DNA from 4 places in the Paenibacillus sp. sgz302148 genome. Region 2 is predicted to be linked to each of the others. Evidence: riboswitches for the same ligand, from Rfam matches in the RefSeq annotation. Region 2 holds a riboswitch; each other region holds the start of a gene.
The links. Region 2 has a riboswitch for cyclic di-GMP ahead of AC0LWM_RS29995 (PilZ domain-containing protein). Riboswitches for the same ligand answer to the same signal wherever they lie in the genome.
Positions count from the first base shown of each region.

Region 1: linked by a shared signal. The riboswitch ahead of AC0LWM_RS05780 (stalk domain-containing protein) and the one ahead of AC0LWM_RS29995 (PilZ domain-containing protein) in region 2 are both predicted to bind cyclic di-GMP.
Region 3: linked by a shared signal. The riboswitch ahead of AC0LWM_RS20595 (methyl-accepting chemotaxis protein) and the one ahead of AC0LWM_RS29995 (PilZ domain-containing protein) in region 2 are both predicted to bind cyclic di-GMP.
Region 4: linked by a shared signal. The riboswitch ahead of AC0LWM_RS24455 (transglutaminase-like domain-containing protein) and the one ahead of AC0LWM_RS29995 (PilZ domain-containing protein) in region 2 are both predicted to bind cyclic di-GMP.

Region 1 is NZ_JBVYOJ010000003.1:75,189-82,521, reverse strand. Features, by position in the region: gene AC0LWM_RS05805 (class I SAM-dependent methyltransferase) at 1-377, opposite strand, end outside; gene AC0LWM_RS05800 (ABC transporter ATP-binding protein) at 688-1,665, shown strand; gene AC0LWM_RS05795 (ABC transporter permease) at 1,662-2,510, shown strand; gene AC0LWM_RS05790 (ABC transporter permease) at 2,507-3,358, shown strand; gene AC0LWM_RS05785 (ABC transporter substrate-binding protein) at 3,452-4,492, shown strand; cyclic di-GMP riboswitch class I at 4,726-4,817, shown strand; gene AC0LWM_RS05780 (stalk domain-containing protein) at 4,875-6,071, shown strand; gene AC0LWM_RS05775 (stalk domain-containing protein) at 6,087-7,333, shown strand, end outside.
Region 2 is NZ_JBVYOJ010000030.1:57,001-64,333, reverse strand. Features, by position in the region: gene AC0LWM_RS30010 (ABC transporter substrate-binding protein) at 1-1,378, opposite strand, end outside; gene AC0LWM_RS30005 (ABC transporter ATP-binding protein) at 1,607-2,311, shown strand; gene AC0LWM_RS30000 (ABC transporter permease) at 2,308-3,672, shown strand; gene AC0LWM_RS29995 (PilZ domain-containing protein) at 3,768-4,460, opposite strand; cyclic di-GMP riboswitch class I at 4,565-4,652, opposite strand; gene AC0LWM_RS29990 (HD-GYP domain-containing protein) at 4,762-5,844, opposite strand; gene AC0LWM_RS29985 (acyltransferase family protein) at 5,919-7,088, opposite strand; gene AC0LWM_RS29980 (ArnT family glycosyltransferase) at 7,193-7,333, opposite strand, start outside.
Region 3 is NZ_JBVYOJ010000014.1:44,824-52,156, reverse strand. Features, by position in the region: gene AC0LWM_RS20600 (BMP family protein) at 23-1,057, opposite strand; cyclic di-GMP riboswitch class I at 1,299-1,390, shown strand; gene AC0LWM_RS20595 (methyl-accepting chemotaxis protein) at 1,500-3,212, shown strand; gene AC0LWM_RS20590 (response regulator) at 3,411-4,067, opposite strand; gene AC0LWM_RS20585 (GAF domain-containing sensor histidine kinase) at 4,086-6,233, opposite strand; gene AC0LWM_RS20580 (hypothetical protein) at 6,508-7,083, shown strand; gene AC0LWM_RS20575 (stalk domain-containing protein) at 7,228-7,333, shown strand, end outside.
Region 4 is NZ_JBVYOJ010000018.1:144,439-151,771, forward strand. Features, by position in the region: gene AC0LWM_RS24450 (collagen binding domain-containing protein) at 1-2,594, opposite strand, end outside; gene AC0LWM_RS24455 (transglutaminase-like domain-containing protein) at 2,845-3,639, opposite strand; cyclic di-GMP riboswitch class I at 3,653-3,741, opposite strand; gene AC0LWM_RS24460 (class D sortase) at 3,817-4,488, opposite strand; gene AC0LWM_RS24465 (response regulator) at 4,577-5,686, opposite strand; gene AC0LWM_RS24470 (hypothetical protein) at 5,871-7,333, opposite strand, start outside.

The DNA of each region.
Region 1 (7,333 bases), on a different contig from region 2:
TCGCGCGCCCGGAAGCGCGACATGTGGTGCAAGAGGGAGCGACGCGCTTCGCTCATTTCGGTCGGCACATCCTTCTCGAACCATTCGTGGAACGATTTGTTGAACAGCTCCCACGACATTTTGACCGGCATATCGCGCTCGTGCTCCCGTTCCCAGCGGGTGCGGGTTTCCGACAAATTTTCGACCCGATACGGCCGGCCAATGTCCTGCCAGCGGAGCTGAGACCAATCCTTGACGATCTTGTCATCGATGAACCGCTCCCATTGCTCGTTCCTCGCATTGCGCAGATCCACGCGGAAATTCGGCAACAGCTCGGTAAACTCGAAATTGCGTTCCGTGTAAGGGTAATGCCCTCCAAGCTCGGCTTCCGCTTTCATCGTGATTCCTCCTCGCCTGTCAACTTAATTCTAGTATACGGCATGGAAATGAAAGCGAATACAGATATGGAGACGGTTTCGATAAGAAAAGTACGTGAAGCAGGGGGAAGGCAAGGGAATAGAAGAGTAGGGGGACATGAGCCGTTTCCTGCTAGGGAAAGGAGCGTTTCGCCATCGGCAAAATTCGTCGAAAACGCTTGAATTCAGCGGAAAAACGAGGTATATTGAAGATGTTTTGAAGTTTTGATGTGTAAGGGGCCAGGGCTTGACAGATGGCTTCTTTTTTCGTAACAGCGAGGGGTTGAGTACTATGATTGAATTAAACAATGTCAATAAAACGTTTGCCGACGGTCAGCCAGTCGTCCACCCCTTATCGCTCACGATTGGCGAAGGGGAATTTCTAACGCTGCTCGGACCGAGCGGATGCGGCAAAACTACGATACTACGCATGATCGCCGGGTTTGAGCAGCCGACCTCCGGCGACATTTTTTTGGACAAAGAACGGGTTACGCACCTCCCGCCATACCGGCGCGACGTCAACCTCGTGTTTCAACATTATGCGTTATTCCCGCACATGACGGTGGAGGAGAACATCGCCTTCGGCCTGAAGATGAAGAAGGTACCGCCGGCGGAGCAGAAGAAGCGGATCGACGAGGCCGTCAAGCTGACTCAGCTGGACGGCCTGACGGCGCGTTATCCGCACCAAATGTCGGGTGGCCAGCAGCAGCGGGTGGCGATCGCGCGGGCGATCGTGAACAAGCCGAAGGTGCTGCTGCTCGACGAGCCGCTCGGCGCGCTCGATCTGCAGCTGCGCAAGAGCCTGCAGAGCGAGCTGAAGCAGCTGCAGCGCAGCCTCGGCATCACGTTCCTGTACGTGACGCACGATCAGGAGGAAGCGATGATGATGTCGGATCGCATCGTCATCATGAACCGCGGCCGCGTCGAGCAGGTCGGCACGCCGCGGGAAATCTACGATGCGCCGCAAAGCTTGTTCGCCGCGACGTTCGTCGGCGAAAATAATATTTTCGTGCGCAATCAGGAAGAGACGTTCGCCGTGCGGCCGGAGAAAATGGCTTTGGTCGACGACACGGATGGAACGGCGAGGAAAAAGGGCACGATCAAGGACATCGTCTATTTGGGCAGCATGACCAAAGCCATCGTCGTGCTGGAGCAAGAGCAAACGCCGGTCGCCGTTCACATGGAACCCGGAGCGGAGCGGCAGCGTAAAATCGGCCAGCCGGTAGGACTCTGCTGGCAGCCGGGCGACGAAGTGAGCTTCAGCCGATGAACAGAAGCGCCAAATCGCTTGTAGCGCCTGTCGTCTTATGGATGAGCTTGTTTATGATTTTGCCGATGATCGCCGTTGTCGTCGTTTCATTTCTGAGCCGGGACGAATACGGCAAAATCGTTTTTCAATTTCAATGGGGCAATTATTCTCGTTTCTTCGACTCGTTATATATAGGCATATATGGAGAGACGCTCACGCTTGCCGCGTTAACGACCGTCATTTGCTTGCTGCTGAGCTACCCGCTCGCTTATTATGTAGCGAATTTGCCGGCAGCGAAGCAGAAATATTGGCTGATCCTCATCACGGTGCCGTTCTGGGTCAATTTTCTTATTCGGACGTATGCTTGGGTATTGCTGCTCCGCACGCAGGGCGTCGTCAATTCGCTGCTGATCGAGTTCGGCTGGATCGATGAACCACTGCAGTTGCTATATACGAAAGGAGCCGTCCTGCTCGGGATGGTGTACACGTTCATTCCGTTTATGGTTCTGCCGATTTACGTGGCGCTTGAGCGAATGGACCGCAAGCTGATCGACGCCGCCTACGACCTTGGCGCAACGCCGCGCAGGGCGTTCTGGCGCATTTCGCTGCCGCAGACCAAGTCGGGCGTCATGACCGGTTCGGTGCTTGTTTTCGTCACCACGATGGGGATGTACGTCGTTACCGATATATTGGGAGGCGCGAAGTCGCCGATCCTTAGCAATATTATTCAGAATCAGTTCATGTCCGCGCGCGATTGGCCGTTCGGCGCCGCGTTGTCGGTCGTGTTCATGATCAGTACGATCGTGCTCGTCGGCTTATTCTACCGTGTCTTTCAGACGAAGTATGAGCGGGGGGGAAGAGCATGAGCGAGATCAAGGACGGAAGTCAGGCCGTCGATGCGAGCCATGGCGCGAGTCGCCGCCGAAGCCCGATATTAGCCGCGCATTCGGTGCTGATGCTTATCTTCATCTATGTGCCGGTGCTGCTGATCGTTATTTTTTCGTTCAACGATTCGCGAATTAACGCCGTATGGCAAGGCTTTACCTGGAAATGGTACGTTTCGCTGTTCGACAACCGGCAAGTGGTGGAAGCGCTGACGAACAGCCTGATCGTGGCGGTGACCTCAACGGTCGTATCGACGATTCTCGGCACGATGGCGGCAATCGGGCTGCGCCGGGCAAGCGGCCGCTGGAAGAAAAACTTGAACGGGCTGCTGTATTTGCCGATTCTAGTCCCGGACATCATCATGGGCTTATCGCTGCTCGTGCTGTTCAGCCAGTTTCATTTTGAACTCGGAAAATTAACCGTTATTATCGCCCACATCACGTTCAGCGTATCGTACGTTTACGTTATCGTCCTGGCGCGAATGGACGGCGCCGGCATGCAGCTGGAGGAAGCGTCGCAGGATTTGGGTGCGACCCCTTGGCAAACGTTCCGCCACGTCACCTTGCCGGCCATCATGCCGGGCGTTATTGCAGGGGCGATCATGGCGTTTACGCTGTCGATCGACGATTTTATGATCAGCTTTTTCGTCGCCGGATCGAATTCCACGACGCTACCGATTTATATTTATGGGATGGCGAAGCGGGGGATTTCCCCGGAAATCAATGCATTATCGACCATTATGGTCGTCGTCACGATCATCCTGATTATTTTGGCGGAGCGGCTTCGCAATCAGGGAACGGGCAAGAAAAAGCCGGGCTTGCCGTTGTAACGGTATAGGCGAAAATGAATTAACTTATATAGACGCTATTCAATATGGATTCAATACGGACAATTTTGGAGGAGGATACGGAAAGTGAAACGAATGAAATTATGGGCCGCGGGAGCAATGGTGGGAGTTATGCTTGCCGCGGTTGGCCTGGCCGGCTGTTCGCAGAAGGAGACGCTTAACCTGTACAGCTGGGCGGATAATTTTGATGCGCAGGTGCTGAAAGATTTTGAGGACAAGTACAACGTCAAAGTGAACTATGCGATTTTCGCGAACAACGAGGAGCTGCTTGCCAAAATCCAAGCCGGCGGCGCCGATTACGACGTCATCCAGCCTTCCGATTATATGGTCGGCACGATGATCAAGCAAGGGCTGCTGGAGCCGCTCAACAAGGACAACATCCCGAACTGGGCGAATATTTCCGATCAATTCAAAAACTTGCCGTACGACCCGGGCAACCAATATTCTCTGGTCTACACTTGGGGCGTAACCGGCATCGCGTACAACAAGAAATACGTGAAAGAAAACATCGAAAGCTGGAACGACCTGTGGAATCCGAAGTATGCGGGCAAAGTGCTGCTGCTCGACGATAACCGCGAAGTGCTCGGCATCGGCCTGAAGAAGCAAGGCATCTCCAACAGCACGACGGACGAGAAGCAAATCCGCTCCGCGGCGGACGATCTGAAGAAGCTGGTGCCGAACGTGCTGGCGTTCGATACGGACAACATCAAGCAGAAGATGATTGCCGAGGACGGCTGGATCGGCTCCGTCTGGTCCGGCGACGCGGCGTTCATCCAGGCGGAAAACCCGGACATTGCCTACGTCGTTCCGAAGGAAGGCGGCACGATCTGGGCCGACAACTATGCAATCCCGAAGGGCGCTAAGCATAAGGAGCTCGCAGAGAAATTCATCAATTACATGTTCGATCCCGAAGTTAGCGCCAAAAACTACGAATCGATCGGCTACGCCGACCCGAACGAAAAGGCAAAGTCGCTGCACAGCGCGGAATATCAAGCGAACAAAACGATCTACCTGAGCGATGACGAGATGAAGCGCACGGAATGGCTGCTCGACGTCGGCCCGGCGCTGCAAACGTACGACCGCGTCTGGACGGAGCTCAAGAGCGGCGGGAAGTAAGCAAGTGGCTTAATAGAAGCGATGTGAATAAACCTGCAACCTGGCGGCGTTAAGTGGCTGGCGTTGCGGTTTTTTTTTGCTTTGTTGTTTGCCAGAGATCGACAAACAAGACCTAAGACTTTTGTATGATCTTATTAGATTTTGTCAAAATATGCAGGAAAATAGCGGAAGTCGAAGAACTCAATAACGTTACAATTGGTGACAAAATCCAACTACGGAACTAAACCAAGTGAATGCACAAAAGGCAAACCCGTACGAAAGTCGGGGACGCAAAGCCACGGGCCTACCGCGAAATCACGTTCGCCACGGCAGCCGGGCCGCTCCAGGAGCTTGGTTTTTTTGTGTCCAAAAAACAGTGCCTACAAAAAGGGGAAGAGCAACAATGACACGACGAATGAAAAAAACGATGGTTGCGACGATCGCTGCGGCTCTGTTAACGAGCGGGGGGGCCGTGCCGGATGCCGGAATAGCAAAGGCTGATTCGAGCGTCTTACAGCAAAGCGTCGCGGTTAGCGCGATCGTGAACGGGGCAGTCATCGGATTTCGGGACAAGCCGTATGAGCGCAACAAGCAGCTGATGCTGCCGATGAGTCAGATTTTTGAAAAATTAGGTTTAAAGACTGCTGCAGATCTGAAGACGAAAACAGTAAAAGCAACGGCAAACGGAATAACGGTGCAATTCAAGCTCGGTGAAGCAAAGGCCGCCATCAACGGGAAAACGGTACAGCTCCCGGCAGCGACTGAAATGGAGCGCAATGTGATCTATATCCCGGTGTCATTGCTCGAACAAATTCCGAATAAATCTCTGGTTTGGGACAAACAGTCAAACATCATTAGCCTTACGGAGGCAGGCGGTTACGGCAAGTTATTTTATCCGACCGGTGAGTTGCTCTATGAGGGGCAGTTGAACAAAGGCCATATGCATGGGCGAGGGAAGCTGTACCGTGAAAGCGGCGAAATCTGGTACGATGCGCAATTTGTGCAAGACAGCGTGGAGGGCGAAGGAACGATTGTTTACCCGGACGGAAGCAAGGTCGTTGGCATGCTGAAGCATGGTGCTCCGAACGGGAAAGGCAAATACATCCTTTACACCGGCATCGTTTGGTATGAGGGAGATTTTGTCGAAGGGCAGAAACACGGCTACGGCAAATATTACGACTGGCGAACCGGGGAGCTGTATTATGAGGGCCAGTGGGTCCACAATCGGTTCGACGGCAAAGGAAAGCTGTATCATACCGGCACCGGCGGAGTCGTAGCGTACGATGGCGATTTCAAGGACGACGAATTCGAAGGCTACGGCAAGTTTTATTACTTGAACGGCGCCTTGGAATACGAAGGGGAGTACAAGGAAACCAACCGCAACGGCAAAGGTAAGTCCTATTATTCGAACGGTGACCTGCACCAGGAAGGTATTTTTGCGCCAGGCCGATTCAGCGGGAAAGTCTATTTGGAGAACGGTGACCGGTTCGAAGGGGAGATCATCAACGCCCAAAGCACGGCAACCGGCAAGCTTTACGATAAAAATGGAGCGTTGATACGCGAGGGCAAGCTACATTACCGAACGTTTCAACCGCTATAAAACGAGGTGACCATCATGAGAACACATACCCAAAAACTACGCATCCTGCTGGTCGTTGCACTAATAGCATGTTGTTTGGTTCCCGGCGCAGCCTTGGCGGAAGGTAAATACGCCTTCTCCGATCAGAAGTCGGCAACAACGCTAATCGGCGGCGCCAATTACATATCGGGCAACCATCTCGTATGGACGATCAACAACAAAATCTTTTACAAAAATGTATCGACCGGAAAAGTAACGCAAGTCAGCAAAACTACGCTGCGGAAAAGTACGCCGACCGTCACCGAACTGGCGTCGGGGCATGTGTACGTGCTTTGGTATGAGATGTCCCCAGGGGGAGCATGGTCGCTCTACAGCCACAATCTCAATACCGGAGCCGAGGCCAAGTTGAACAGGGAAGAAGGCGTGAACAACGGTTCGGTATCGGTTGATGGGCCCTATGTCGTCTGGATGGGTTCAAGGTATAACATGTACTACAGTGACCTTCGGCAGCCGCAGGAAATGGCTCTCGGCAATGGCAAGAATCCGGTTGTTCACGGCGGAAAAATTGTATATAAACGGGTAAATGGCGGATTAAACGAATTTAATATCGCAACCGGGGAAACACGCAATCTGCTGGAGCTGCCATATCATATATACGTCGTCGATTTTGCTTTTAATGGCAAATACGTGCTGTGGAGACAGAGCGATATGGATCATAATGAAAAATACGTCATTCTGAATACGCTTGATCCAAAAGCTTCGCCGCAAGACTTGACTTTGCCCGAGAAAAATCTTGTCAATTATCCGGCGCTGTTGTTGAATGAGCATATGGGGATTTGGATAGAGCAGCTGAACGGCGAAGCTGTGGTAACGGGGTTGGACTTGAAAGGCATGAATACTTTCGAATATTTGCGCGGCAAAGATGCATGGAAGGTGCTGGGATTAACCGGCAACCGGCTTGCTCTTGAAGGGGAGGGACGCGTGCTTGGTTTTAGGGTCGTAACGGGGATCGATATGGCAGCATCGGCTCGTCCCGCAGACCCTGCAATGCCCGTGCCTGCTCCCAAGCTGGCTTCACCCGGCAAACCGATTAAGGTGATCATGGACGGCGCCGAGCTTGCGTTGAGTGAGAAGCCGATCGTACTGAACGGAAACGTAATGGTTCCGTTAAAGTCCGTGCTGGAAGAGCTGGGCTTGAAGGTCGACGTCGATGAAAACAATAACCGCTTATCCGCATCAAACGACCGGCAAACGGTCAAAGTCGCCATCGGCTCCCGCAAGGC
Region 2 (7,333 bases):
TTGTACCGTTGCTTTCCTTTTGTTTCTTCATCATGTCAAGCTGCTTGAAAGCTTCTTGCTCAACAACCGCAAGCGCCTGATCTACCGATTTCTTGCCGTCGATCACCGCTTTGAGCTCTTGGTTGAACACCTCTCGCACCATATATTGCAAGGCTGCGTAATCATTATCGGCCGGCGCTTCGTTCGGATTATAAGTAAGCTGATAGAACGCTTCCAGCGATTTGCCGTCCTTCATCGTTTGATAGCTTGTCCGCGACCAGAGCTCCGTCGGTATTTTCGAATGGACTCTAGCCATTTCATCGCCGTTAATATATTTGAGAAACTCCCAAGCAGGCCGCAAATTAGGCGATTTGGCGTTGATGACGAACAATTCGTTCAAGTAAAAGTTCGTCGTCGGCGAAGCGTCGATCCCTTGTGGCGCGGGTATGATCTCCCAGTTGAACTTGCGGTCCTTCAGCACTTGAGCCGCCTGGTTTATCGTTTGCAGCAAATACGGATCGCCCATGGACATTGCGGCCCTTCCCGCTACGAATTTATTGCGAAGCAGCCATTCTTCCTCGCTCATGGAGCTGCCGCCTTGATTTTGTTCCTGAAGCACGGCCCCGCTTTTGAATGCGCTCACGACTTGCTCGACCAAGCTTTTCCACGACGGCGTTTGGAGCGTAACTTTGCCTTGATTCTCCATCTTCAGTCCACTGTCCGTTGCGATTTGCAGGATCAAGGTATAAGGATCGCTCTGGTATTCTGGACCGGCATACCCATATATACGCGATTTTTCGTCGCCGGAGGTCGGAAAACGCTGCGCAAGCTGCAAAATCTCGTCCCAGTTCTTCTTCCCTTGCGGCAACTCGACGCCGTTCTTATCGAATAAATCTTTGTTGACGAACATCGCTCTGCCGCTGAACGTTGGGGACAAGCCGTATAATTTGCCGTTGCCTTTCATTTTGATATATTCGATGATAGCCGGTTGAATGTTTTGGATGTCAAATCCGTCTTCCTGAATGACCGGATCGAGCTCGTACAGCAATTGATCCGCGCTCATTTTTTCAAGTTGATCGGGCTGGACCATGAATACATCCGGTTGTTCCTTCTGGATAAAATCGAGGAAAACCTTGTTATAATCCTTCACTTCGCCGCCTGAATACAAACTTCGCGTTGTGAGGACCTCTACATCGATGTTCGGATATTTCGCCATGAACATATAGCCATACTTTTGCATGAAGTTTTGTTCATCCCAATAGACGATTTTTAGCGTTGCCTTCTGGTCTTTCTCCATGTCCTTCAACACCTGCTTGCTCGCTCCGCCGAACAGACTGCAGCCGCCAAGCGTGAGCGCAAACACTCCTGCAACAAGAGCAGGAATCCAACGTTTTGCCATCAAATCTCCCATCCTTTCACGCATTATACTATTATTTTCCTACAAAACATATCTATCTTACACAACTCAACCATATTTGTCCAATTAATAGGGAGTATTATTCCTAAAAAGCTTTCGGATCCGACATAAAACTTTTTTCCGCACCCGCTCGTCACATCATTGAAAAAGCCGAAAGCGTCGTGTCTATCGTCGCAATTCGGCTCTAATCTTTCCATTGCGGAGGACCCTATGATTGAATTAAATAATGTGAGTCATCATTTCAAAATCGGCAAAAAAGGAAAAGAACGAACGATACCGGTATTGCACAATATCGATCTGCAAATCGCGAAAGGCGAGATCGTCGCGATCGTCGGCCGAAGCGGCTCCGGAAAATCGACGCTCCTGAACTTGATTAGCGGGTACATTCGCCCGACGGAAGGCGAAATTACAGTGAACGGCGTTAATGTAAGCCGGTTCAGCGAAGGCCAATGGGCTGATTTCCGGCTTCAAAATTTCGGTTTTATATTCCAAAGCTTTCAGCTGATTCCGAGCATGACGGCTTTCGCGAATGTAGAATTGCCGCTTATTTTGAAAGGGATGGGAGAGCGTGAGCGGGAACAAGCGACGAAGGCGATGCTAGACCGCGTCGGACTTGCGGATTACGCCGGTCATTACCCGAGCGAGCTCTCGGGAGGGCAGCAACAGCGCGTCAGCATTGCGCGTGCACTCGTTGCAGGCGCTCCGATCATTCTGGCGGACGAACCGACCGGAAGCTTGGACAGCGAGAACGAATCCGAGCTGCTGCAATTCATTAAGCAGCTTAACCGGGATGAGGGCATCTCGTTTCTGATCATTACCCATGACGACAACGTCGCTTCCATCGGTCATCGCACCATTACGATCCAGGACGGCCGAATCGGACAAACAACGCCACGGGAGGTCGTTTCGCGATGAAATTCAAAGACAAGTTTCGCTTCGTCCAGAGGAACATGAAGAAGAACAAAACGCGCGTATTTATGACGGTACTCGCCGCTGCGATGGGCTGCGCGTTTCTCATCGTACTCGCCTCGGTCGGCTTCGGCCTGCAGAAAAGCGTCGTCGATCAGATTACGCAAGGCCGGCTGCTGACCGACATTTCGATTTACGGCAAGGAGACGAAAAACGGGGTTACGGCGATATCGGAAGCCGACATTCCCTATCTGGAGTCGGTCAAAAACGTCAAGGCGGTCACGCGCCGGCAAACGGTCAACCAGCCGCTGAAATACCGGCTTGGCGACTTGCAGACCGAGCAGTTCTCGGCGGTCGTACATATGCCGTCCGAGGTCAAAGCGGGATTCGAGCTGTCCGAGGGCGTTATGCCGCAATCGGACAATGAAATCGTCGTTGGTTATTATTTTGCCGATAGCTTGCGTTCGGAGAAAGACACAAACGCCGACGCCCAAGGTGCGGCCGACCAGAAGCCGGCGTCAGAAGGCGGCGAGTCCGCCAAGCCCTCTAGACCGAATGTGCTTGGCCAGACCGTTACGATCGAAGCCGCGCAATATTTCGGCAAAGAGAAAAAAACGGAAACGTTCACGGCGAAAATCGTCGGCATCGGGAAAAAACCGAGCCGTGAATGGAATCATGATCAGAATGCTTATCTTAGCGAAGGCATGCTTGCGCAAATCGAAGCATTCACCGGTACGACCGGCGGCATCCTAAACGATCCGAATCTGGAGAAGAAGGCACAGAAGAAAATCCGCGAAGTACGGAACTACGAGGTCCATGTCTATGCACAAGGAGTCGAGGACGTCGAAGGGATCGCCAAGGAAATTCGCGCCAAAGGCTTCATGAATCATTCGATCGTCAATGAGCTCGAGCAAGTGAATGTCGTGTTTCTCATTATGAAAATCGGCCTTCTGTTCGTCGGAACGATCGCCGTCATCATCGCATCGATCGGTATTTTTAATACGATGACGATGGCCGTAACGGAGCGTTCCCAAGACATCGGCATTATGAAAGCGATCGGTGCCCATCCGAAGGCGATCAAGAGCATTTTCCTCATCGAAAGCACGTATATCGGATTGCTCGGCGCCATCATCGGAACGGTCGTATCTTATATCATCAGCTATGTCGTCAACTTCGCGCTGCCGATCGTCATCCAGCAATTTATGGACCGAAACGCGCCGGACGGCTTGCAGTTTTCGTATATTCCGCTTTCGCTTACGTTAATCAGCACCGCCATTTGTCTGGCTGTTGCGATTATTTCCGGGGTCCGGCCGGCCATCCGCGCGACGCAGGTCGATGTGCTGAAGGCGCTTCGCCGCGACGTGTAACGGATGTAACCCTATATCCCCGAACCAACGAAATATCGATTATTACCAAACAAAATAACCTCCTCGCTTGTTTCAAGCGAGGAGGTTATTTGATGTTAACGGTTTTTCACTTTTTTGATGGAATAATGCGACTGAACCTGCTCCTTGAGCACGAATGCGCGAAGTGAACGAAGCTTGTCGGCCGCCATTTCCACGATTTTGGCACCGTAATACGTACCTCCGTCCACTTTTTCCCGGCGAACGATCTCGATGACGCATGGCAGCTCGAAATCGAGGTCCATTTGAATTTGCAAACGCGTCCCGTCGGAAAAATCGTATGCTTCCGCCAACGTGAACCCGACGCCCATGATGCTAATATTGCTGATGGCAATATGGAGTGTTCTGCTGAGCGCATTGGTCGGTTTCCCATCACGCAGAACGGCATGAATCATGCCATTGCGTGTAATGTCCACCCTTGTCGTCTCGCGCTTCTCAACGAATTTCTTCTGATGCTCGGGCGGATGAATAATAATGATCGAGCCGTCGTCCTTCGCAACGACGGTTGAATGCAGCAAAAATATGCCTACAGGCGAATAAATCGTAATTTTTACCGCATCTCCGAGCTCGAACCATCGGAATTCGGCGATTTCGATTTCGATGACATCACCTTCGGTATAGGTTAATATCCCTGTCGATACGAAATCTTTCTTCTCAACGACGGTCCGGCTATCGACCAATATTTTAGCGGAAAATCCTTCTTTCGACTCCGTAAACATCGCCGACTTTCTAGAAAAAACGGGTACGCTCATATAGGCCTCCGAAATGATATAGTACTACGCCGATTCAGGCAAAACAAAAAGGCAATCTCCAAAAAAGAGACGCCTTCAATTACCCGCAAGAAAGTTCATGCGATTTCGGTAACCAGGCTGTCATTGTTTTTGCAAACATTAGACCCTATGGCTTTGCGTCCTTGCCTTTCGACAAGTTTGCCGTTATCGATTACATGTTGTATGTAGCTTGTATCTATTATAACGAGAGTCAGAGATGGAATCAAATGTTTTATATATTTAACTATTTGTAAAAATGAAATGTCGGTTCGATATGTAAAATCTACAGCGTTTTTACGATCGTGATGCTCACATGATTTCGCAAGTCAATCTCATAAGGCGAAGCCGGAGCGCTGCCGTCCGCTTCCTGGATGATCCGCACCTGCGGACGATGTGAAGCGACGGGGTCCGCGCCGGAGACAACCGCCGTTTGTCCCGTATTCAGCAGCACGGTCGATGCAATCGGGTATATGGATATATGTCGGCAGAATAGCCGGATCAGATTCAAGTCGAAGTCGGAATTGCCTGCGGCAAACAAATATTCGATGGCTTCGTTCGGATAAAATCGTTCCCGGTACGGCCTCGGCGAAGTCAACGCGTCGAATACGTCGGCAATGCCGACGATTTGCGCATATTCGTGGATCTCGTTCCCTTTTAATCCGCGCGGGTATCCCATGCCGTTAAACCGCTCGTGATGCTGCAGCGCGCAATGTGCGGACAACAGGGAAATATCGTATTGGTAACGCAGCAGGTTGAAACCATCCTCGGTATGATGCTGCATGCGCTTCTTCTCTTCTTCGTTCAGCGGGCCTTTGCGGTTAAGCAGCTCCTTCGGGAGCATCGTCATGCCGACGTCGAACAGCAAAGCTCCGACGCCAAGCTCCTCCAGCTGCGACCGGTTATACCCTTTCGCGATTCCGATAATTCCCGCCAGCACGGCGACGTTGACGGAATGCTGAAACAAATACCCGTCGGCCACTTGAATATTCGCCAAATTGACGAGCACGTCTTTGCGCGACGTCAAATCGTCCAGAATGGATTTGAAAACGCCGCGAAACGTCGATCCGATCTCCGGAACGACGATCCGTCCCTTCACCATTTTGTTGTCCAGCAATCCGGTCATCGTTTTGTGGACCGTCTCCATCGCTTTTTTGCGTGTTTCGTCGCGCAGCACGTCATCCGGCATAATGCCTTCCGTCCTGGCGTCTTCAATAAAGATGACATCAATTCCTAATCCTTTTAACCGGTCAATAAAGCGCTCGGTCAGTTCAACGCCGATGCCAAGCAATACGCTGCCGTTTTCCAAATAAATCGGCTTGGCAATCTTGTCTCCCGCCTTCGCTGTATTGACTTGAACTTTTCGCATAAGAAGATTGCCCCCCGATTCTTGATTCAACATTTTATCAAAAATGCGTCCGTTATTCGATAATTATTGTCACATCATGCGGATACTCCGCCCGGCCCATTCGGATTCGCCAGCGTCCTGCCGCGCGTCAGCCGTCTGCCTAATTGCATCGATGGTTTCTCGATCCATTCGTAGGCAAGCACGGAAACCGCGAACGACGCTGCGAAGGCAATAAGGAGAATGACTCCAACCGGCGCGTAACCTTCCAGCAAATGAAGTAAAGAGAGCAATACGATCATATGGAACAAATATAAGCTATATGAAATTTTGCCCAAGAAAACGAGCGGTTTGGATTGCAGCGCTCTCATGAAGGACGCCGTGGACAAAGCCGCCACGACGAACAAAGACGCGCCCGCTGCCGCGATCCAGTCCTGGAGCATATCGTTATGGAACAGTTTCAAGCCGTATGCCGTCCAGCTTAACGTGTACACCAACACGGCGAAAACGATCAAGAAGACATGGAAGGAACGGGCTTGTTTCCTCATCCAGTCCACGATGGAAACACGATGCTTCGCCAGCAGCGCCCCGCCGATAAAAAATGCGATAAAGTGCAGCGTCATCGGAAAATTCGTCATGTACGGCGGATTGAACAGTTTGTCGAGAAGCTGCGCAGACAGCGTGCACCCGATAGCCAGCAAAAGATTGGTTGCCCAATGCAACCGGACGACGACCAGCATAATAAGCGGAAATACGATGGAGATGCGCATTTCATGAACAAGAGACCAAAGAATAGGATCATATATCGTAGAGTTGAAATTCCACAGCATCGCCACGTGCTCGGCTATGTTCTGCCAATTGAACGAACCTGTCCATATTGACTTGATCCACATGCTTCCGCGCTCAAGTTCGTCGTGCGCCAAAGCGAGCCTTGCCGCAATAGCGACGGCGACAGCCGCAATATACGGAATATAGATACGGCATACGCGGCGGACAAGATACTTCGGATATTCGACCCCTTTATTATTCAGGAACGGCAGCGCAAGGACGAATCCACTCAGAATAAAGAAAAAAATGACGGCCTCGCCGCCCGCCCAGAACAGGTGAAGCGGAGTATATTTCAGCAGATTTACGACATTGTCATAGCCTTTAGGGTACGTATACGCCGTAAACTTGGGAAACACTTGCAAGAAATGTCCGAGCATAACAGATAAAGCGGCCAAGCCACGCAGTGAATCCAACTGCTCGAAGCGCTGTTGTTGCAGCATGTGAATTTCCCTTTCGATTCCAAGTATAGTTTTCTCTCTAATTCTCTCAAATTCTCTTTATTTCTCTATATATGCTTTGGATATATTTAGCTGAAAACGCCATTTTACTTTTCACTCACTCCAATTTTACTCGGAAAGCGGCTAATCGGCAAAACTTTTTTAACGCTTTTTTTATGGTAAAACGCCGCAGCTGCGAACAGTGCCATAAAGGGCATAAGCGGCACGGAGTAGCGCGAATGCGCCAA
Region 3 (7,333 bases), on a different contig from region 2:
AAACCTCTTTAAGCATATTGCTTTATTGAACTATGAAATCAGGGCCATCATAGGTTACTTTGACTTCAATCTCGCCGGATTTGATTTTCTCAGCGTAAGCGGCGAGTTTGTCTTTCACTTCCTGAGGTACGGAAGGGGCAAGCGCCAAGCGGATGGCGTCGGCATTTTCCAATCCGATTTTCACGACTTTATTCGGCTGCCAATTTCCTTCAACCAAGTCCTTAATGGCACTGTACACCGTTAAACCGGCATCCGAAATAGCAGAACCGAGGAACACGTCAGGAGCATCTGCATAGTAGTCGCGTACATTTCCGAATTGGAATGTGCCCGTCTCGCGGTTCGCTTCCGTAACTCCTGCGCGCGCATTGTTCAACATGGTGAAAATGATATCTGCGCCGGCATTGATCTCGGCCAGTGCGGTTTTCTTAGCCAAAGCCGCATCTTCTTGATTACCCGTAAATGTCGTTAAAAACTTGGCTTCCGGATTCGTATATTTCAAACCGTCGGCAAAAGCGGCGCGGCCATAAAAGCCAGGGGTAACACGAGCGCCGGAAATATGTCCTACGATATTCGTTTTTGTCAACAAACCGGCAGCAGCGCCTGCAAGCCAAGCGGATTCTTCTTGTTTAACCTGGTAGCTGGACAAGTTATCGCCAACCAGATTCGTTTGTGTGTTAACGAATTTAATATTCGGATATTCTTTGGAAACGATCTTAACGGCTTCCGAGCTTTGTCCCGCATGAGCGATGATCATGTCAGGTTTCTTTTCGGCTAATTCACGGAGTGCATCGGCAATTTTGACGGTGTCATGCGGAATGCCTTCGACATAAGTCGTTTTTACGCGTAATTCATCCTGCGCCTTCATGAGCCCTTTGTATGCGGACTCCATAAAGCCGCCATCGCTCGCCGAACCGGGAATTAACAATGCTACTTTCGGTTTTCTGTGGTTATCTTGCTGGTGGCCTTTTTCGGCGTTCGCTGGGTTGTTTCCTAGCGGCAATACTAGAGTTGCAATGGCCAAAGTCGTAATAGCCAGTTTCGATAGTAGACGCTTCATGTTGTTTACTCCATTCCAAAAAGTAGTTTCGTCCGGACAAATCAGAGAATAAACCAGAGATCGAATTTTGTCAAATTATGCCGAAGAAAAAGTTGGTAGACATGAAAAGATGAAGCGGTCTCGCCGTTGAACTTACGGTTTCTCCGTCATCGGAACTATATCTTTTTTGTTAATATAGTAATTAGGTCTTGTGTTTTCAATTTGACTATAATATACTTTCGAAACAGAGCCTATATACCCGTAACGATAATGGCATACTTCCTGAAAGGGGAGGACGCAAAGCCACGGGCCTAAGGAGTGCGATAAGCATTCTATGGCAGCCGAGCCGCCGAAAATAGGGGGTTTTTTCTAAAAATCCATCCTTTTTTTGGGGTGGATTTTTTGTTGCTATTTTTTGTTTAGGGAAATCATTGCTCAAGAGGACGAAGAAGGGTGATGCTGCATGAGTTACATACGCAATTTGAAGGTCAGAACTAAATTTTTCGGGATTCTCGGACTTGCCATTACTTTGATGTTAGTTATCGGCATTTCCGGTTTTGTCGTCATGCAGTCGATGGGAAAAAATGCCCGTGCCATGTACGAAGAGAAAATGATTCCGAACAGCTTGATCGAAGCTTTATTATTCGGGAACTCGCAGATGGACGCCTTACAGCTCGAGCTTCTGCTCGCGAAGGACGAGGCCATTATTAAACAAATTCAACAGCAAATTACGCAAACGCGCGAAAAAAACCAAGCGACACGGAAAAAATTGGAGCAGATCACATTATCGCCGCGTGCACAGGAGCAATACAAAAAATTTATCGACTTGATCCCGAAAAACAACGAAGCAAAGAAAAAGGTCGACGAGCTTGCGGTTGCAAACAAAAAAGAAGAGGCGCATAAAGAGTATGTCAACGCGTTTAAACCTATACGCGCCGAAATGATCAAAAGCCTTGAAACCGTAGTTCAATACAATACCGAGGATGCTAAAGCATTTTATGAAGAAAGCATTCAAAGCTCCAAATCCGCAACAGCTATTATTATCATCGTAACCTTGATAACAATCCTACTCTGCTCGACGCTAGGTTATGTGATCGCCAATATGATAACAAGACCGATTCACAGCATTCAGCAATGGATGGCGAAAGCGCAGGACGGGGATATGACCGTTCAAGGCGATTACCGCTCTTCCGATGAGATCGGCTTGCTTACGAAAGATTTTAATCGTATGATCGCAGGTCTGAGAGAAATCATCGTAAAAATTGGAATGGAATCGCAAAACTTGTCCGCAAGCTCGCAGCAGCTTCTCGCAAGCTCGGAGCAATCCAGCGAATCGACGAATCAAGTTGTGCTCGCAATCCAGGAGATTGCATCCGGTGCTGACAGTCAGCTTCAAAGCACGACCGAAAGCGTTAGAGCGATGGAAGAGATGGCGATAGGCATCAATCGAATAGCCGATTTCTCCGGCAGCGTATCTTCCATGTCCATGGATGCTTCCAAAGAGGCGGAAGAGGGGAATATTGCCATTCAAAAAGCCGTCGAGCAAATGGAGATGATTCGAACTTCGGTTAACGACTCCGCACTTCTCGTAAATCAACTCGGGAATCGTTCCAAGGAGATCGGGAAGATCGTTGATGTAATTACAGATATTTCTTCACAGACGAATTTGCTCGCTTTGAACGCAGCGATCGAGGCAGCTCGAGCTGGAGAACATGGTAGAGGCTTTGTCGTCGTTGCAGGTCAAGTCCGAAAGCTGGCTGAACAATCGCGGCAATCCGCCGAACAAATATCGGCCATCGTTCGTCAAATCCAAAACGAAACCACCCATGCCGTCATCGCCATGGAGAAGGGAAGCAAAGAAGTAGAGAGCGGGTCGGTTATCGTACGCGAGGCTGGCGAAGCTTTCCACAACATTATGCACGCAGTGCAAGAGGTCGCCAATCAAATGCAGGAGGTATCCGCATCCTCCGAGCAAATGTCCGCCGGCAGCGAGCAAATAACCGCATCTCTCCAGGAAATGGAGAACATCACGAAAGCCACTTTTGCCAAAACAGAAAGTGTTGCAGCTGCCTCCGAGGAGCAACTGGCGACAATGGAAGAAATTTCATCGGCCGTTCAAGCGCTAACGAATATGGCTTATGAGCTCCATGAAATTACGCTTCGTTTTAAGAGTTGAAAATACTATTAATGAAGAAAAAAATAAAATCCTGCGCCATTTTGGTGCGGGATTTTTCTTCATCAAGAACTCAAAGTGTGGGACCGGGGAAAAAGATACTGCCGCACACCCCTACGTTCAGCTCCTACGATTGAATTACTCGATATCCTTGACGTTCAACGAATGGTTATATCGTTCGTTGCCTTCGGAAGTCGGCTTTTAACGCTCCTCGTTTTTTCGAGACTGCTCGAGAAGCCGCTTGGCTTCGTGACGGTCGGCAACTTGCAGTTTGCTTAATATGGACGACACATTATTCGCCACCGTCTTGGGGCTGATATGCAATCGGGCCGCAATCTGCTGGTTCGATTCCCCTTCCGCCATTCGCGTCAAAATTTCCGCTTCCCGCTTGGTCAGCTCGGCAAATGCCGGATGCTTCGTCGGCGTATCCGTTTCAGCATGGGGGGCCGAAAAATAATGGATCATCCGCTCCGCGATATCCGAGCTGAACACGGCCCCGCCGCCCCCAACCCTTCGAATCGATTGCAGCAGCTCGTCCTCGTCCGCATCCTTTAGCACATAGCCCTTGGCCCCGGCCCGCATGGCGGTAAACACGGATTGATCGTCGCGGAACATCGTCAAGATGAGCACCTCAATTCGAGGAAACCGTTCCTTGATCAGCCGCGTCGTTTCGATGCCGTTTAAGCCGGGCATGCGAATATCCATGAGAATCAGGTCAGGCTGCAGCTGCTCCGCAAGCGCCAGTGCATCGTCACCGTTCGAAGCCTCGCCCACGACCTCCAGATCGCCCGTTGTGTTCAGCAAATTCCGTACACCGCTCCGAAATAGCGGGTGATCTTCCGCAATCAATATTTTCATCGAACGAACCTCTCCTTTCTACAGGGGCAAAATAGCAATAATCCGCGTTCCGCCGCCATCCGCCCGTTCCACCGTGCATTGTCCGCCAAGCTCCGCAGCGCGTTCCCGGATCGAGGTTAGCCCGATGCCTCCTTTGCCGCCGGTTGGCGCCGGGCGGGCCTGAATGCCGCTGCCGTTGTCTAAGATTTCCACCGCCAATTGACTTGAAGGCGAAATATCCAACCGAACCGTACACATCGTCGCTTGGGCATGCTTCACGACATTGACGAGCGATTCCGTCACGATCCGGTATACGGCGACCTCGACGGCGGCCGGCAACGGCGGCAGCGGAAGCGCAGCGTGCAGCCGGATGTGCAGGGGTTCGGCTCCACGTTCGCCTGCCAGCAGTTGGGCCGGTTTGGACAGCGTTGCGATGCGTTCCTCAATCGCGCCGATCAGCCCTAGCTCATCAAGCGAAGGCGGGCGCAAATCGTGCACAAGCGTGCGAATCTCTTCCACCGTGGAACGAATCTCCTTGCGCAGGTCGGTAAGCATATCGCTCGCAATGGCGGGTTCCTTCACGATGTATTTTTGCACGGTCGCGGCATTCAGGGCAAGCGCGGCGAGCCTCGGGGCAAGATCGTCGTGCAAGTTTTTGCGAATGTGCCGGCGCTCCTCCTCGCGCGCAAGCACGAGCTTCTCGCGCGATTCCTGCAAATCCTCGGCCAGCAGCTTCATACCTAGCGTCATGTTGACATTTTCCACAATGGGTCCCGCTTGCCGCAGCAGAACATCCAGAAGCAAAGTGTCCTCGGAGGAAAAGGCTTCTCCTGGGGAACGGCTTGCGGCATGTAGCGTCCCGAGCTCTTGTCCACGTTGAACGATGGGGTAAGCGTGAAGCTCCTGAACAGGTTCTCCGGCCGAAGCGACCAGCGTTTCTTGTCCGCCGACCCCGATGGAGATGCCGACATAAGGCAGCCGAAGCGCCTCTTGGACCGCCCGGGCCATGGCGGCAACCATATCTTCCGGCGCGCGCGACTGGGTCAGCCGGTTGCCGAGGTCCAGCAGCACGGCGTACGGATCGTCATGCCTTCCCTTCAGCAGCCGGTTGATCTGCACCTGCAGCCACTGCTTGAGCGGAGCAAATGCGACGGCCACGACGGCGGTTGCGATCAGGGAGACGATGAAGTTATCCTTCGTTTGAAACAAGCGGCTCAAATAAAGCACCGCCGCCGTATACAACAACACGACGCAGACCGACAAAGCCAAATAAACGAGCGTCCGGTTCACGAGCGGGTCGATATCCCACAGCCTCCGGCGCAATACGGCCATTGTTAAAGTAACGGGGATGGCCAATAGGACACCGTGAAGGATAAGATTCAAATACAAGAACGTCATCGCAGAGCCGTCGTTGAATTCCGGGGCGAACAGGATGCTGGTCGCGACAAATCCGACGAGTCCGATCGCGGCCCCGTATACGACCCATTTAGTCTGCTGCCGCTGGGTCGGTGTGGAAAGCTTGCGATACCGGTATATTTGCGCAAACAGAAAAATGAGCATGGAGCCGGCGTACCATGCAAGCTGAACGTATGCCGAAAGCTGCCCCCACATATTCCCGCCATACAAAAAGTTACAGACATCAACAGCTGCAAATAGGATCAAATAATACCGCGACCAGCCGGGGACGAAACGTCCGTCCGGAAATAAAAAGAAAAACGAACACAACGAAATCCAGCCGATCATTGAAACGAAAGCAAACCATAAATGATCGACCCCGACCTCGCCGGAAGCGACTCTTGCTAAGGAAGGGAAGGAGGTGCCGAAGGAGACCAGAACAAGCGCGGTCAACATCCCCATCGGTTCACGGAAGCCTTTCCACGCAACGATTGCGGCAGCCGTATAAAATACGAACGTAAATCCGCAATCGATCAAGACGAGGAGCAAGGAATAAGATTTCGTCGTGAGCCCGTTGTCCGGCATCGGCATAGCCGGGACGGCGTCGCCGCATCCGCTTCGGATACAAACGTTGGCCAGCTTCGTGAAATATTCCGGAATGCTCCCGATATACATTGCTATCGTGATCAGGCAGAAGGCGATGAACGCCAGCTGCAGCATAATCACCCCAAAGCCGACTGGCCGCCGTTCGCGGGTACGCGGGCTCCCGTTTCGTTGCGCGATCTCCCTCATCTCATCTTCGTCCTCTCCGCCGAACATCTTCCGAGTATCATCACTTACCTCGGATATATCCGATTATAGCTTACCGCTCCGCAAGATGAATACGCATTTTTCCACTTTTCCCGAATCTCGTCCCGAATTTCCCGTTTTTCCCGAATTTCCCGGATTTCTCGTTCCAATTTCCCGTAAAAAAAAAGGAACGGCCTGCCCTATGATCCGTGATTTCCCGTCGGTTAAGATGATCGAGGAAACAGCATGAAATGAAAAAATTGGAGGTTGACACAAATTGAATGAAAAACAGGTTATTAAAGGGCTAGGCATGGTTTGTTTGTTGGCGGGCATTGCACGCATAGGCATGACCCCTTCCGCAATCATTTGGGGGTCGGACAGCCCACAGGAGCTGACCTTCGGGTTTATCGCCTGCGTGCTCATGTCGATCGGCACGATCGTCACCTACATGGTGCAGTCGCGTGAAACCGGGGTGACGGGATTTATTACGACGCTTGCGATTATTACCGGCAATATCGTAACAACGGCGATGGTGTGGCATTCGTTCGTCTCGGGCAATCCGGAGGAAAATCCGGATAACCTGCTGTTCGCGATCACGAGCATGATCAGTATGATCGGATTTATCGGCGGCACGCTTGTTTTTACGATCCTGACGTTCCGGGCTGGTGTATTCCCGCGCTGGGTATCCGTCCTGCTGCTGCTGATTCTGCTGACCGCGTTTCTTCCGGTCGACGACAACAAATATTTCCCATTCTTCTGGGGACTTGCTTACGTGGGCATGGGGTACTGCATCTTTGCAGGTAAATTACGCGACAAATCATCCGGCATGACTATGCAATCTTTAAACAGGTGATGAGTTGCAGCGAAGATTAGTATCCGAATGCAAAAGTATTCCTTAAGCTACTCGGAAGTATCCGAACGAGTACTGCCGCTCCGAATGGCGGGCGTGCTAAGCTTTTAATGTACAAAAAGAAACCATGGGAGGAAATTCGTTACAATGCTGAAAACAAGCAAAAAAATACGATTTGCCGTTATTTGTTCGATGTTGGCCGGGACGCTCGCTTTCGCCGGTATCGCATCCGCCTTTGGCGAAACCGCGCCGG
Region 4 (7,333 bases), on a different contig from region 2:
CGATCATACAATGTTGCGTGATTTTCGTATTTCGCATTGATTTGCTTATCTTTAAGACTTGTTTCATACGTAATGCGGTATGCGGAATTGATGGATTCTTTAAACTTTAAAGTAAAACCCTCCATTTTACCGGTCGCAGGGTTTGGAGTAAGTGTATAGTTCGTGAATTCACTTCCGGGCGTTACCCCTCCGTTAGCCGCGATATTCAGCTTATACACCTTTAATGAACCCTCAACAAAATCTTGATCTTGATCCGGTCCTCCGATAAACAGATCGCTGATCTCGGGTGTTGCGATCTCGTGCAAGTTATAGTTGACATCGATCGTCCAAGTAATTTTTTTCGTATTCTCGTTGTACGAGCCTCTTTTTTCTCCATTATGCTTCGTATACGAGTTTGGATCGAGCTCGGCGGATCCATCTTTGGTTAATCCCGTTTGGCTGCCTTCATTCCATGTTACGCTCGCGCCATTCTTGTATTTTACATCCAACTTAGGCGCAACGAATTGAGTGGCATCAAACTCAGTCTTGTACTTGATCTCAATAACGTCCGTCACCGTTTTATTGATTACGATTTTGAACGCCTTGTCGTACGTTGGATCAGGCAAGAGCGTGTAATCTTCCGGATTTAGCCCAGTCACTTGCAGAGATCCCACAATCAACTTCATATGCTGTCCGACGTATGAATCCCGTACAACAACATTGGTCATCGTTTTCTTGTCTTGGTTGAGCGTAAGCTTCCATTCGATCTGTTTCTCGTTATAGTCGACGCCAATACGTTCTTTGACGAAAATCATTTGCGAAAAATGATGCGTATCTTCGGCCATTCTTCCGTCATGCATCGTAACCTTGTTGTTGACATCCCGCCCTACGTCTACCCGAAGCTTAGACTTCGTTTTATATACGATTTCGTAAGCGTCGTGGATGTCGCTAAGGAATGATAACTTGAACTGATTCGAGTCGGCCGTGTAGGATACGGCGTAATCAGTACCTTTTGTTAAGGGCGTTTTGTCAGTCCCATTCCCGGCATTGTCCAAAGTAATTCGGTTTACTTCAACCGAGCTTTCGATCAGTTTTTCCGTATCACTGAACACGTCGTCCAAATAAGCTTTCGCTTGAGGAATTGTTTGTTCATTGAAATTATATTTGATCTTCCAAGTTACCGTTTGTTCTTGCTCAACCGGATCGTATCCACCCTTAACGACGCTTTTCTCCAGAGGTTGGCTGAACTGTACAGGGACGCTAAACGCATCTTTTAGCAATTTCGTGTTCCCATTCCCCGATAAGTATGCATTGTTTTTAAACGAGGTGGTATCCGGATTGCGTTCGGTCACCTTCGTCGTATATTCGACGCGGTAGGCTTTTTTGATATTGCTGCCCATATCGATTTTGAATCCGGCCGGGGTAGTCGTTTTGGATGCCGTGAATGAATTCGTGACATCGGTAAAACTCTTCTCGACACCGTCTATATTGACTTTCAGTTCGAATACTTTAATCGAACTCATATCGATTTCTAGCCCACTAGGGATTTCGTCATTAAATACGGGATTGTCAATCGATTCCTCGGCGATATTAAATACGGCGGACCACTTAATCTCGCTTGGGTTCTTAGCCTTGTCGGCCTGTCCCTTCTTCACCATCTGCGGGTTGGCTTCGTTCTTGAAATGAACCGCTATCGTTTTGAACGTTAAATTGTTGAATTGATACTCAAAATCTTGGTTTGTGCCGTCGCCAAGTTTACTCTTGTCGAATTGGCGCCATACGTAGAAGTACCCTTCAATGTCCTCATCCGCATCGTTGACTTCATCATTGAATGTAAACGTCACTTGCCCATCCGTCGTAATATCGAAGGTGCCGACGCTGCTTTCGATGCCGCCGCCGTTCAACGGTTTGTTTGATATAGCCTCAGCCATCCTAAATTTGTCTGGAAGGTTAAAAGTAAAGGTTGCCCCGCTTCTATATTTCTTCGGAAGCTTCCATTTGAAATAAACGGCGAATGTTTTTCCTACCTCTGGCCGAAAATCGGAGAGCTGCTTCGCATCGGGATTCGGTTTTCCTTCATCATCGACAGGCTGTCTATCCCACATGGTCAGGCTGTCGTAATCAATAATATTTTCCGTAATCACTTCTCCGGCAAGTCCAGCCAAAGCCATAGGCTTGGCCTGCAGGTTTTGATCGCAATCCGGCCGCTCTTCCCCGGTTTGGCTGCCTGCAGCGTGCTCCGTAGCCGATTGCTCGCCCGCAGGTTGCTCTGTGCCGGCTTGTTCGCCTGCTGCCTGCTCGCCTCCAGCCGGGTCTGCCAGCTGCTGCTCGCTGACTTGCTCTCCGCCCGCGGCTTGTTCGCCTCCTACTAGCTCACCGACTGCTTGCTCACCACCAGCTTGCTCTACAACCTGCTCACTACCAGCCTGCTCACCGTCAGCCTGACCACCTCCGGGTTGCTCACCGCCAGCTTGCCCGCCGACGGTTTCGACGCAGCCTTTTTGCTCGTCTCCGGTCGATTCCTCGGTCGCGTTGACCAACGTCGACGGCAGCATCAAGTTCAGCAATAACGCGAATATGACGAATACATAAAACGTCTTTTTGAAATCTCTCATACTCCTAGCTTCTCCTCGCAATTTTGATCAATAAAGCATGAAATCGTACAATTCACTCGCAAATTCCGCGATTGTTCCCCCTCCCTCTAATCCTCTCGCTAGAATCTAACTTGCAACCTAAGTCATTTGATGTCGAACCAAGTCGTATGTATGCCAAACATATTTATAATGGATGCCTCTGAACATTTTCTGAACAACGCAAAAAAGAGTTGAACAGGATATTCCTGTCCAACTCTCCGATATTCGTCAATTAATAAAATTTCGTCATTTTAAAGTCTGCCGCCTTTTTGAACATTTCAGGCGTTTTGCCGTTTTGCACGCGAACGGCGTCATTGGTCGTGTCGATCGTAACCCATTTGTTCTGGTCATTCAAGTAAACCTCGTTCCAGGCATGGTACGTTCCGGGGCTATCCGCTGGATATCCCATCACGAGCTTAGTCGGTATGCCTTCGCTGCGGGCCATGGCCGCGAAAGTCGCGGCGTAGTCGTAGCATATTCCTTTTCCCGCCTTGAAAACATCATCCAAATTAGGTATGTAGCCGGCTTTTACCGTCTTCGCTTTATCGTAATCGTATTTGATTTTTTTCGTAATATAGCTGTAGATGGCCGTGATCTTCTCCTTGTCGGACTTGCCCTTCAAACTGAGTCCCGCCGCTTTGACGATAGCCAGTGTCTTGTCATTCCAATCGACAAACGGCGAAGATTGCAGGAAAACTTCCTTTTGATCCTTCATGCTCAGCGCAATCCGTTCTTTTGCAACGACCTTGTATTTCGTGCCCCCGACGGTTTCCGCGACCATGACGTCATAGTCGCCGTTTCCCAATTGCAACGGGTACTTCGCCCCTTCCGCCAGCTTGTAATCGTAATTGACGCTGCCTTTCGTAATGCGGACGATGCCTGCTTTTCCGTAATTCACGGTAATATACCCTTGCTCCAGAAAGCTCCGGTCAATGATCCCTTGGGATGCCGCCGCATCGGTTATTTTCGGAATGACCAAAAGGAAAATAGCAATCGCAATAGTAATTATTCGGATTTTTTTGAACACAAAAAACTCTCCTTTCGGCAACTGGCTGTCATCTTAGTTTGAACTAAGGAAGACCCTGTAGTTTTGCGTCTCTAGCTTTCGCTAAATTTGCCTTTATCGGTGGAAAGCACCGAAATCAATATGTATCTGTATATATGACGATCATATCACTTGCTTGTCTATTTGTATAGAAAAATTTTACTTTTTGTCGATTTGCAGTTCACCCTTAACGATGAGCCGATGCGTCGGGTTTTTCATCGGATGGCAGGTAACAAGCGTTATTTCCCGCTTCTTCCCGTTGCCCCGAAGGACGCTGACGTCTTCGGGAAGCACATATAGCTTTTCCTTCACTTCATACGTATATCGCACGCTGCCTGTATCTACTACGATTTCATCACCGACTTCCACTTCATCGAGTCTATTGAAGTTTTTCCCGTAGGTCCGATTTCGATGGCCCGCAACGGCGTAGTTGCCGTTTCCGCCTGCTTTGCCCGTATGCTCGATACTGGCAACGGAGAGCGCAAGATTCTCTTTGGTCGCCCCCGACAGAATCGGAAGCTTTAGATTGATTTTGTCAATTTCGAGAATGCCTTCGACTTCTTCTCCCCCCATATCCGGACTGACCGCGAGCGGCTTGGATACAGCTTGGACAGGCTCTTTCTTGCTTGAACCGAGCGGCACGGGAGCTGCTGCAGGAATCTCTTCCTCCGGAGTAAGCGCCTCGATGCGTTGAAGGTTGTCCTCCCACATCTTCAGGATTTTCTCCTGCTGATAGCTTTCATAACGGTCCTTCACCGTAGGATATAGCAATAAAACAATGCCAATCAAAATGAACAAAGCTGAAAGCACTCTGTAAACCTTGTTCCGCATCCGGAATTCCTGCCTTCGAATGAATAATTGCTGCCACCGATCATCATACAACAAGGCACTGTACAAAATCTGAACAACAATCTGAACATTATGAAGTGATGTGCCGCTCATACCATTCCTGAATATATGTCTGGGGAGCCGTCCCCAGCTCGGCAGCTAGAATAGAGCTTAGATCGTCGTATTGTTTCTGGACGGCTTGCTGATCCCCCCGGGCGTAATGCAGCTTCATGAGCCCCCAGTACGTTTCCTCGGCATATGGAAAAGCCTGCTGAATGCGCTGATACAGCCTGAGCGCTTCTATCGGCTGCGCGGAGCCGGCCATAAAATCGGCAACGCCGATCGCATGCTGAAACCATAACAACCGCAGACGTTCTCTTTCGTTCTCGGCCCACAAATAATCGTAATTCGCAAAATAGTCGCCGCGGTACAACTCCAAGAGCCGCTTATGCGCAGGCAACGTATCTTCCGACGGTGCCGCCGTCTCATGGACGGCGCGTTCCCATTCGTCAGCGTCAAGCTGGGTCGCCTTAAGATCAAGCATATAGCATTTCTCCGAGCTGACGACTTCTACGTCAATCCCGCCCGCCTGAAGCGTCTTGCGAACCTGGTAGATAGCGGTATACATCTGAGTCATGCCGTTCTTATGGCCCGATTCGGCCCAAAGCAGCTCCAGCAGCTCTTCCTTCCGAACCTGTCGTCCGCGCTGATGGAGTAAATAAGCGAACAGCTCTTGCGCCTTGACGGTTCTCCACGAAAGCGGCTGGCCTTCGTATTGCAGGGAATGAAAGCAACCGAGCAGCGGAGGCGAAGATTTTGATCCGGCCATTTGATTGCTGCCGGTGCCATAGCCGGCCAATCTTGCGATCGTCGTCCGAAGGCGTTCGGATTGCAGCGGCTTTAGCAAATAATCGACCGCGTTCAGCTCGAACGCCTTCACCGCATATTCGTCGTATGCCGTAACGAACACGATATGGGCATTCGGAAGCACGGCATGGAGCTTCTCCGCCGTTTCAATGCCGGTCATCCCGGGCATTTCAATATCGAGAAACACGACGTCGGGCCGCAGCTCCGCGGCCATCCGAAGCGCCGTGAAGGGGTCTTGGCAGCAGCCGGCGATATCGACGCCCCCGATCTTGAGCAGTTGCCTCTCCAGATCCCGAAGCGCCAACGATTCATCGTCGACCAGAATCGCTCTCATGCATTCTTACCTCCCACACACTCATGTATTATGAAGTGTTTATTCGACAAAAAACGCGTTATTGTTTAGACATTAGGTTCTACGCTTCTTTAGCCTATTTTGTTGCGCAGGAGAAATATAGCGGGGCGGAAAAAGAAAAACGCCATGCCACAATGCGGCATGGCAAGCACAAAAGCACATTCTCTTATTTCGTCAGTTCCGTCTTTTGAAACAAATCTTGCAAAATATAATATGACTTTTTGAGCCGCTCATAATAATTTAATGTTTCCCACTTGTCCCATTGATAGGTGAACATCTCTTTGGACGGAAGAACACCGCCCGTCAAACCCGGCATCGAATAGGCGATTTGCCGGCTTCCGGGAGCATCCGGTTCCCCCTGCCCGTCGGGCCGGTAAGAAAGCACGGCAAGTTTAATTCCTGGCGTTTCCTCGCTTGCTTGAAGCCCGTTCTTCCACAGGTCGCCCATGATTTCGCGGGTGCTTGGATCCTTCACATTCAACAGCTGCCACGGAATTCGGATTTCGACCGTATGCTCCTTGTCGTTATAGGCGACGTCCGCGAGCGAGTCGAAGTCCGGACTGGCCGGATTTCCGCTGCCGTACCGCAGTAACCCGGTTTCATACGTTTCTAGAGGCAGATGCAGCGTTTGGCCGCGGACGTTGGGAACGTTCATGCCTTTGTTCAATACGAGCGTCATTTTATGAAAGACGCCGTTATCCTTTTTGTTCGCGTAATCAAGCAGAGGCATCATATGCAGCCGTGACCCATACTCGTAGTAGGTTGAATCATAGTAGCTATCGACCCAAATCCGCGATTGCTTCGGCCCTCTCAAATCGATGGCGAAGTCGATGCCGGCATCGGTCTTGAGGCCGCTTCCGCCCGGAATCCGGTGCTGGCCTTGATTCGGAATCGTGTCGAGCAGGATCATCGCCCCGGTTTTGGCCCAATCGATCGGCCCGCTGTTCTGCCCGAGGTCGATCCGGAAATACACGTTGCGCGCATCACTGGAGACATACAACTGCTTGATTTCCCCCTGCGGGCCGTCCCCGTCGACAGCTTGAACGGCGGTCGCCTGCATCGGCACGGGAGCAACTTGCGCTCTCGTCCAGTCGCCCGTATCCCCGTCCGCGTGCAGCGCCGTAGCCGGATCGCCCGGTTCGAAGGAAAGTAGCCCGAAATATTGCTCGCTTGTTTGAATGTTGGACCAGAACGGCCGGCGATCGGGATCGTCCAGATCCATCGTATTCCACGTCCGTTTGAACCATTCGTCCTGCCAAGCGAATACGATTCCGCCGGCCATGCCTTCTTTATAAATATCGTCGAACAAGTGTGCGTCGACTTTACCCTGCTCCTGCTCGTTATGGGCCCCCTGGTTCCAGCCCTGCACGTTGCGATGCGTCATCCCCCTTGAACCGGGCACGCCGAACTCGGCGACAAGCACCGGCATACGGTGAGCCTGTTTCAGGTCATGCAGGTATCCTGCGTAGCTGTTCTTCTCCCCCCGGAAATCCACATAATCCGTATATTTCGTCTCATAGTTCATGAAGTCGGGATAATACGGGTAAACGTGGTATGAAGCGAAATAACCGGCTTGAAAATCCGACTTGGCCCAGATCACGTTCGGATTAACCGAAACGAGATCTTCAT